Regions from separate parts of the Dietzia sp. SL131 genome, predicted to be linked through region 2. Evidence: riboswitches for the same ligand, from Rfam matches in the RefSeq annotation. Region 2 holds a riboswitch; the other holds the start of a gene.
The links. Region 2 has a riboswitch for cobalamin ahead of OVA21_RS04925 (ABC transporter substrate-binding protein). Riboswitches for the same ligand answer to the same signal wherever they lie in the genome.
Positions count from the first base shown of each region.

Region 1: linked by a shared signal. The riboswitch ahead of OVA21_RS17035 (ABC transporter substrate-binding protein) and the one ahead of OVA21_RS04925 (ABC transporter substrate-binding protein) in region 2 are both predicted to bind cobalamin.

Region 1 covers NZ_JAPPRI010000003.1:3,420,487-3,424,580, forward strand. The annotation lists gene OVA21_RS17030 (FecCD family ABC transporter permease) at 1-718, opposite strand, end outside; gene OVA21_RS17035 (ABC transporter substrate-binding protein) at 715-1,653, opposite strand; cobalamin riboswitch at 1,743-1,881, opposite strand; gene OVA21_RS17040 (carboxymuconolactone decarboxylase family protein) at 2,042-2,458, shown strand; gene OVA21_RS17045 (long-chain fatty acid--CoA ligase) at 2,546-4,094, shown strand, end outside.
Region 2 covers NZ_JAPPRI010000003.1:870,997-875,090, reverse strand. The annotation lists gene OVA21_RS04940 (FecCD family ABC transporter permease) at 1-825, shown strand, start outside; gene OVA21_RS04935 (ABC transporter ATP-binding protein) at 822-1,595, shown strand; gene OVA21_RS04930 (cobalamin biosynthesis protein) at 1,573-2,661, shown strand; cobalamin riboswitch at 2,631-2,772, shown strand; gene OVA21_RS04925 (ABC transporter substrate-binding protein) at 2,894-3,892, shown strand; gene OVA21_RS04920 (FecCD family ABC transporter permease) at 3,894-4,094, shown strand, end outside.

The DNA of each region.
Region 1 (4,094 bases), 2.5 Mb from region 2:
TCCCCAGCGTCGCGGCCTCGGCGTCCCCGACCGCCATCACGTCGAGGGTGCGGCGGAACAGGGCGATCACGGCCACCGCCACGAGCACGTACGGCAGCACCGTCCGCACGTCGGTCCAGCCGCTGGTCGTGAGGCGGCCGAGCGTCCACGAGTACACCTGCCGCAGGGTCTCGTCGTGGCGCTGCATGAAGAACGTCTGGATGGCGCTGGCGAACGCCGCCACGGCGACGCCGGCGAGGATGATGACCACCTCGCTGCGTCCACCGCCGACACTGCGGCCCAGCGTGTAGGTGGCCAGCACCGCGATCATGCCGCCGGCGAACGCGGCGGGCGGCACCATCGCCGAGCCCATCGCGCCGCCCACGACGATCGCCAGGGTGGCGCCCAGCCCCGCCCCGCTGGACACCCCGAGCAGGTACGGGTCGGCGAGCGGGTTGCGGAACACGCCCTGGTAGGTGGCCCCGGCGATCGCGAGCATCGCGCCGACGATCGCGCCCAGCACCACGCGTGGGATGCGGATCTCCCAGAGGATGACCTGCTGACGTTCGGTGAACCCCGAGTTGATGTCGACGAGCGGCAGCCGGCCCACCAGTTCGAGCACCACGCCGCCCGGGGTGAGGCCGGCCGGGCCGATGAGGGTGCCGAGCAGGACCGCCGCGGCCAGCAACAGCGTCGCCCCGCCCAGCACGAGGGCGCGGCGGGGCGACGGGCGGGTCACGAGGCGGGCTGGTTCGCGGGGCTCTCCGCGGTCTCCGGCGCGGCGTCGGGCACCGCGGTGACGATCGCGGCGACCTCGCGCATGAAGTCGACCACGCGCGGGCCCCACCGGCTGGACAGGTCCTCGTCGACCACGTGGACGCGCCCGTCGCGCACGGCGGTGAGTCCGTCCCAACCCGGCCGCTCGGCCACGACCTCCGGGGTGATGCCGCAGCACTGGCCGTCGGCGAGGAACACGAGGTCCGGGTCGGCCTCGAGGATGAGTTCCTCGGACAGCTGCGGGTAGGGGTCGTCGCCGGTGGCGATCGAGGTTAGGCCGAACAGGGAGTAGATCTCCCCGACGTAGGTGTCGTCGGTGACGGTGTAGTAGGTGTCGTCGAGCTCGTGGAAGTACGTCAGCGGGGTCTCGCGCTCCGGCACCGAGGCGACGATCTCGTCGATCTCGCTCTGCATCCGCGACACGAGTTCGGCGGCCTCGCCGATGTGCCCGGTGGCCGCCCCGACCTGCTCGAGCTGGGTGTAGGTGTCGTCGAGGGTCTGCGCGGCGGGCAGCTGCAGCACCTCGACGCCGGAGCGTTCGAGGCCGGCCACGATGTCCCCGGTGTCGTCGGTGAGCACGACGAGGTCCGGCGCGTATCCCAGGATCGCCTCGAGGTTGGGCGTGTAGCCGGACAGGTCGGTGACCGGGGCGTCGGAGGGGAAGTCGGACCGCTCGTCGACCGCCACGACGCTGTCCCCGGCGCCGACGGCGTAGAGCATCTCGGTGGTGGTGGGGGCCAGCGACACGATCGCCTGCGGTTCCTCCGCCGCGGCGGAGGTCTGGTCGGCCGGGGCCGGCTCGTCGCCGCCGGTGCCGCTGCCGCTGCACGCGGAGGCGACCAGCGCCAGGGCGGCCAGGGGGGCGAGCAGCAGCGAGCGGGCTCGTGGATGGTGCATGGCATCCTCCGTGATTCGGAGGAAGAAAACAGCTCGGGCCGCGGCCTGGGCCGCTGCACGCGACCGTCCTTCGTCCGAGGTCAGTACGTACGGCTGCCGCGGAACCGGCCGACCTGGCTCGCCCGTCCTGAGACGGGATCACAGTTGCGGGACAGCGTCGGATTCGCACCGACTTCCGCCGAGTTGCCGCGGGGTCCGACGCTGGTGGCCGGACCCGTCGAGGGTATCCCACCCGTCGTCGCGTCCGCCCATCCCATACATCCGCTGTCGCCCCTGTCCGAGCCGTCCCCGCGCCTGGCCGGGGCGGGGCGAGGTCACGCGGAGCTGGTGACGACGGTCGGGGAGGATGGATCGCGATACCTGTCGGCAGTGGGAGAGGACCGTGGAGATGACGACGACGACGAGTTCTGCAGGCGAGGGGCCTTCGGCCGCGGATCTGCGCGAGCAGGGTTTCGCGACCAGGCGCGAGGTGATGAGCGACGACTTCGTCGACCGGGCCATGGACCGGGCTGTCGGGACGGAGTCGGAGGCGATCCAGCACGTGGTCGCAGAGAACGTGTGGGGCAACATCTGGAACCGGCCCGGGTTGGACCGACGGGATCGCAGCCTGCTTAATATCGGGATGCTCGTGGCACTGCGCGCGGACGCCGAGCCGGCGGGGCATGTACGCGGCGGGTTGACCAACGGGTTGACCCGCGAGGAGATCACCGAGGCGGTCATCCACGCCTCGGAGTACTGCGGCGCGCCGGCGGCCCTCGCGGCGACGAGGACCGTCCAGACCGTCTTCGACGACCTCGACGGGTGATCGCCCACACGGCCCAAGGACGTCATGGACGTCAGGTAGTCTCGACACGAGAGTGACAGACGCCACCCCTCGATCAAGGAGCCCCTCATGAAGAGCACGATGATGCCGGAGCAGTTGAACATCAGCACGATCCTGCAGTTCGGTGCGACCGTCCACTCCGATGCGGTCGTCACCACCTGGACCGATCAGGGACCACGGAAGATCACCTACGGCGATCTGGGCAAGCACGCCGCGCAGCTGGCCAACGCGCTGCGTTCCCTGGGGGTCGACGGTGACCAGCGGGTCGCCACATTCCAGTGGAACAACTCCGAGCACTTGGAGGCCTACCTCGCGATCCCGTCCATGGGCGCCGTGCTGCATCCGCTGAACATCCGGCTGTTCCCGGACCAGCTCGAGTTCGTGGCCAACCACGCAGAGGACAAGGTCGTGATCGTCGACCCGAGCCTCGTCCCGCTCCTGCAGCCGCTCCTGCCCCGGTTCTCGACGGTCGAGCACGTCATCGTCACCGGTGGGGGCGCCGCGAACCTCGAGGCTCCCGAGGGCATCCAGGTGCACGACTACGACGCGCTCCTCGCCGCCCAGCCCACCGAGTTCGATTGGCCGGAGGTCGACGAGAACTCCGGCGCCGCGATGGCCTACACCTCGGGCACCACCGGCGACCCGAAGGGCGTCGTCTACTCGCACCGGTCGATCTACCTCCACTCGATGCAGGTGTGCATGTCCGACGGCATGGACATCTCGCTCGACGACAACGTGCTGGCGATCGTGCCGATGTTCCACGCCATGTCGTGGGGCCTGCCGTACGCCGCGTTCATGGTGGGCGCCTCGCTGCTCATGCCGGAGCGTTTCCTACAGCCCGAGCCGCTGGCCGCGATGATCGCCTCCGAGCGTCCGACGCTGGCCGCCGCCGTCCCCACGATCTGGCAGGCAGTGGACGCGTACAGCGTGGACCACCCCATCGACATGTCGAGCTTCCGTGCGGTCGTCGTGGGCGGCAGCTCGTGCCCGCCGGAGCTGATCCGCAAGTTCCGGGACAAATACGGGATCAACATCGTCCACGCGTGGGGCATGACCGAGACCTCGCCCATCGGCACCCTGTCCCGCCCGAAGGCCTCCCTGCCGGAGGAGAAGCAGTTCGAGCTCCGCATGACGCAGGGCCGACTCATCGCCGGCGTGAAGGCCCGTATCGTCGACGATTCCGGCCAGGCCCTGCCATGGGACGGCGAGTCCGTCGGCGAGCTGGAGGTCCGCGGCCCGTGGATCACCGGCAGTTACTACAAGGTGGACGCCTCGGACTCCTTCGACGACGGCTGGCTGCGCACCGGCGACGTGGGGTATATCAAGCCCGAGGCGTTCCTGCAGCTCACCGACCGCGCGAAGGACATCATCAAGTCCGGTGGCGAGTGGATCTCGTCCGTCGAGGTGGAGAACTACCTCCTCGAGCACCCGTCCGTGGCGGAGGCCGCCGTGATCGGTGTCCCCGACCCCAAGTGGGACGAGCGGCCGCTGGCCACCATCGTCGTCAAGGACGGTGTGCCCGACCCGAGCGTCGAGGAGCTGCGCGATCACCTGGCCGAACGGATGGCCAAGTGGCAGGTGCCCGAGAAGTTCGCGTTCGTCCACGAGATCCCCAAGA
Region 2 (4,094 bases):
CTGCCGCGCACCCTCATGGCGGCCCTGGCCGGGGCGGGGCTCGCACTGTGCGGCGTCATCCTGCAGTCGCTGCTGCGCAACCCGCTGGCCGACCCGTACATCCTCGGCATCTCCTCGGGCGCCTCCACCGGGGCGGTCCTCGTGGTGGTGCTCGGGGTCGGCGCGGGCGCGGTCGGGCTCACCACGGGGGCGTTCGTCGGGGCGCTCACCGCGTTCGGCTTCGTCCTGGTCCTGGCCTTCGCGTCCGGCGGCACCACCGACCGGGTGGTGCTGGCCGGGGTCGCGGCGACCCAGCTGTTCTCCGCGGTGACCTCGTTCGTCGTCTACATCGCCGCCGACGCGGAACAGACCCGCGGCGTGCTGTTCTGGCTGCTCGGCTCGCTGGCCTCCGTCCGCTGGTCGGACGTGGCGGTGTGCGGCGTCGTGGTCCTGCTCGGACTGGTGGCGTGCCTGCTGCACACCTCCAGCCTCGACGCGTTCACCTTCGGCCAGGACGCCGCGGCCGCCCTCGGCGTCAACGTGGCCCGCACGCGGCTGGTGCTCATGGTGGTGACGGCGCTCGTCACGGCCGTCATCGTGAGCACCTGCGGCGCGATCGGTTTCGTGGGGCTGGTACTCCCGCACGCCGCGCGGGCCCTGGTCGGGGGCCGGCACCGGGTCCTCGTCCCGACCGCGGCGTTAATGGGCGCCGTCTTCGTCGTGTGGATCGACGCCGTCTCCCGCACCGTGATCGCGCCCCAGGAGTTGCCGATCGGGGTGGCCACCGCGCTCATCGGCGTCCCGGCCTTCGTCGGGCTCCTCCTCCGCCGGGGACACGGCCGATGACCGCCGCCCCGTCGACCCTCGAGGCTCGAGGCGTCTCGTGGTCCGTGCGCGGCCGGACCATCCTCGACGACGTCACCGTAGCTCCCGCCCCCGGCACGATGGTCGGGGTGCTGGGGCCGAACGGATCCGGCAAGTCGACGCTCCTGCGCATCCTGACGGGCCTGCTCCGGCCCGACACCGGATCGGTGCACCTCGACGGCACGGACATCCGATCACTCCCCCGCAAACGCCTGTCCCGGCGCGTGGCCCTGGTGGCGCAGGAGGCGACCACCGACCAGAACCCCACGGTCCGGGAGGTCATCGAACTCGGCCGCATCCCCCATCGCGCGGCCTGGTCGGGTCCGGGTCCCGGGGACGACGGGGTGGTGCGGCGCGCGGCGGCCACGACCGGCCTCGGCGACCGCCTGGACCAGCGGTACGCGACGCTGTCCGGCGGCGAGCGGCAGCGGGTGCAGATCGCGCGGGCGCTGGCCCAGGAGCCCGGTGTGCTGGTCCTCGACGAACCGACCAACCACCTCGACATCCGCCACCAGCTCGACCTGCTGGCCCTGGTCCGCTCCACCGACACCACGGTGATCGCGGCCCTGCACGATCTCACCCTGGCGGCCACGTTCTGCGACCATCTGATCGTGTTGTCCGGCGGGCGGCTCGTGACCGGCGGCGCGCCCCACGAGGTGCTCACCGCCGACCTGATCCGGGAGGTGTACGGAGTGGAGGCCGAGGTGACCCATGACGGGCGGGGGGCGCATGTCCGCTATCTCGCGCGCTGACGGGACCGCACTCGCGACCCGCGCGGCAGGCATCGCGGCCGGGTTCGCCCTCGACCGCCTCGTCGGCGACCCGGGGCGGTTTCACCCCGTCGCGGGCTTCGGCCGGGTCGCGCTCGCCGTGGAGCCGCGCCTGCTGCGGCCCGGCCGGACGCCCAACGCGCAGCGGGCGGCGGGCCTGCTGTTCACCGGCGTCCTCGTGGGGGGCACGGCTGCGACGGTGACGGTCGTCTGCCGTCTGGCCGGGAGGAACCTCGCGGCGGCCGTGGTGTGGGACGCGGCCGTGGTGTGGTCGTGCCTGGGCGGGTCGTCGCTGCTCGAGGTCGCGCGGCGGCAGGGTGACCTGCTCGCCCGGGGCGATCACGAGGGTTCCCGGGACCTGTTGCCGTGGTTGTGCGGACGGGATCCGGCCGCGCTCGGCCCGGAGGATCTCGCGCGAGCGGTCGTCGAGTCGGTCGCGGAGAACACCTCCGATGCGGCGGTGGCGACGCTGTTCTGGGCCGCGGTGGCGGGTTCGCCCGGCGCCGCCGTCCACCGCGCGACCAACACGCTCGACGCGATGGTGGGTCACCGTTCGGAGCGGTACCGCCACTTCGGCACCGCTGCGGCGCGGCTCGACGATGTGCTGGGGTTCCTGCCGGCCCGGGGGGCCGGCGCGCTCGGGGTGGTCTGCGCCCCGACCGTGGGCGGGAGTCCCGCCGGGGCCCTGCGGGCGTGGCTCCGTGATGCGCGGGCGCACCCGAGCCCGAACGCCGGGGTCGTCGAGGCCGTGTGCGCGGGCGCGCTCGGGGTCAGGCTCGGCGGGCCCACGCCGTACCCGTACGGCGTGGAGGACCGGGCGGTCCTCGGTGACGGCCGGTCGGTCCGGGCCGACGACATCCGCCGCGCGGTTCTGCTGCACGACCGCGTCCAGCTGGCCACCGCCGCGCTGGCCGTGCTGGGTGTGGTCGTGCGTCGCGCCGTCCTCGGGCGTCGCCGGGCCACGAAGCGCGGGTGGTCGGCTCCGCCGAGCCGGGGTGCCTGCACCGCTCGCGGACGCGGTGTGCCTATCCTGAGGGCGTACTGCTGACATCCGGAACGAGCAGGGGAAGACCGGTGGGAATCCGGCGCTGACCCGCAACGGTGTGTGGCCACTTTGGTGACCGCGAGCCCGATTACCTGCCCGGATGTTCGCGACTCCGAGTACATCGCCGTGGTCTGCGATCCGGGGTCCTGTCAGGTGACGTGGTGTCGTCGTCGACTCCTACCCTCCTGCGGGTCTCACGTGTCGTCGACCGCACGACACGATCCGAGGACTGATCATGTTCCGTCGCCACCCCAGAATCACGCTCGCCACCCTGCTCGTCGCGGGGATCGCCCTCACCGGTTGCTCCCGCGGCGAGGCGCAGGAGGCCGCGGGCTCAACCGAACCCTTCGCCGACCCGGTGACCATCACCAACTGCGACCGCGAGGCCACCTACGACGCCCCACCCCAGCGCATCGTCTCGATGAACGACCACGTCACCGAGACCCTCATCCAGCTGGGTGCCGGCGACCGGATCGTGGGCATGGGATACGGCGAGCAGGACGACGTCCTGCCGGAGGTCGCCGACCAGTTCCACACCATCCCCTCGCTGGCCGAGGAGTACCCCACCTGGGAGCAGATCGTGGACCTCGAGCCGGACCTCGTGGTGGCCGGGATGCGCAGCGCCTTCGACGACAAGGAGGGCCGCAGCCGCGATGCCCTCGAGGCCGCGGGGATCAACACCTTCCTGTTCTCCGAGTATTGCGGAGAAGGCTTCGGTGACCTGTCGATGCTCGAGACCGACTTCTCCCAACTCGGCCGGATCCTCGACGTCGAGCCGGGGGCACGGGACCTGACGGACCGGATTACCGGCGAGATGAGGGAGGTCCGAGAGACACTCGATGCGTCGGGTGTCACCGGCACCCCCACGTTCTTCTACGACGGCGGCGAATCAGAACCGACGACGATCGGCGGCGTGGGAATCGGACAACTGATCGGCGAGTATGCGGGCGCGGACAACATCTTCTCCGAGGGCGACCGCCCCTATCTCACGTCCACATGGGAGATCCTGGGCGAGCGTCAGCCCGAGGCGATCGTGGTACTCGACTACGGCGCCACCAGCGCGGAGGACAAGATCGCCTACCTGCGCGCGCAGCCCATCATGTCCACGACGCCGGCGATCCGTGAGAACCGCATCGTGGTGGTCCCGCTGTCCGACTTCTTCGAGAGCTCGCGGATGACGACCTCCACCGAGACCATCGCCCGTGAGCTGCACCCGCACGCGTTCGGGCAGTGACATGACGACCGTCGCCGAGAAGGCCAGCGGGCGCGTTGACCGCGCCGGCACGGGCATCGATCCCCGCCCCGGCTCCGGGCGCATCGCCGATGCCCCGCCCACCGGGCGGCGGTCGCTGTGGCTCATCTGCCTCCCGCTCGTGGCGGTGCTCGCGATGACGATCGCGGCCGGGGTCTCCCTGGGCTCGGTGTCCATCCCGATC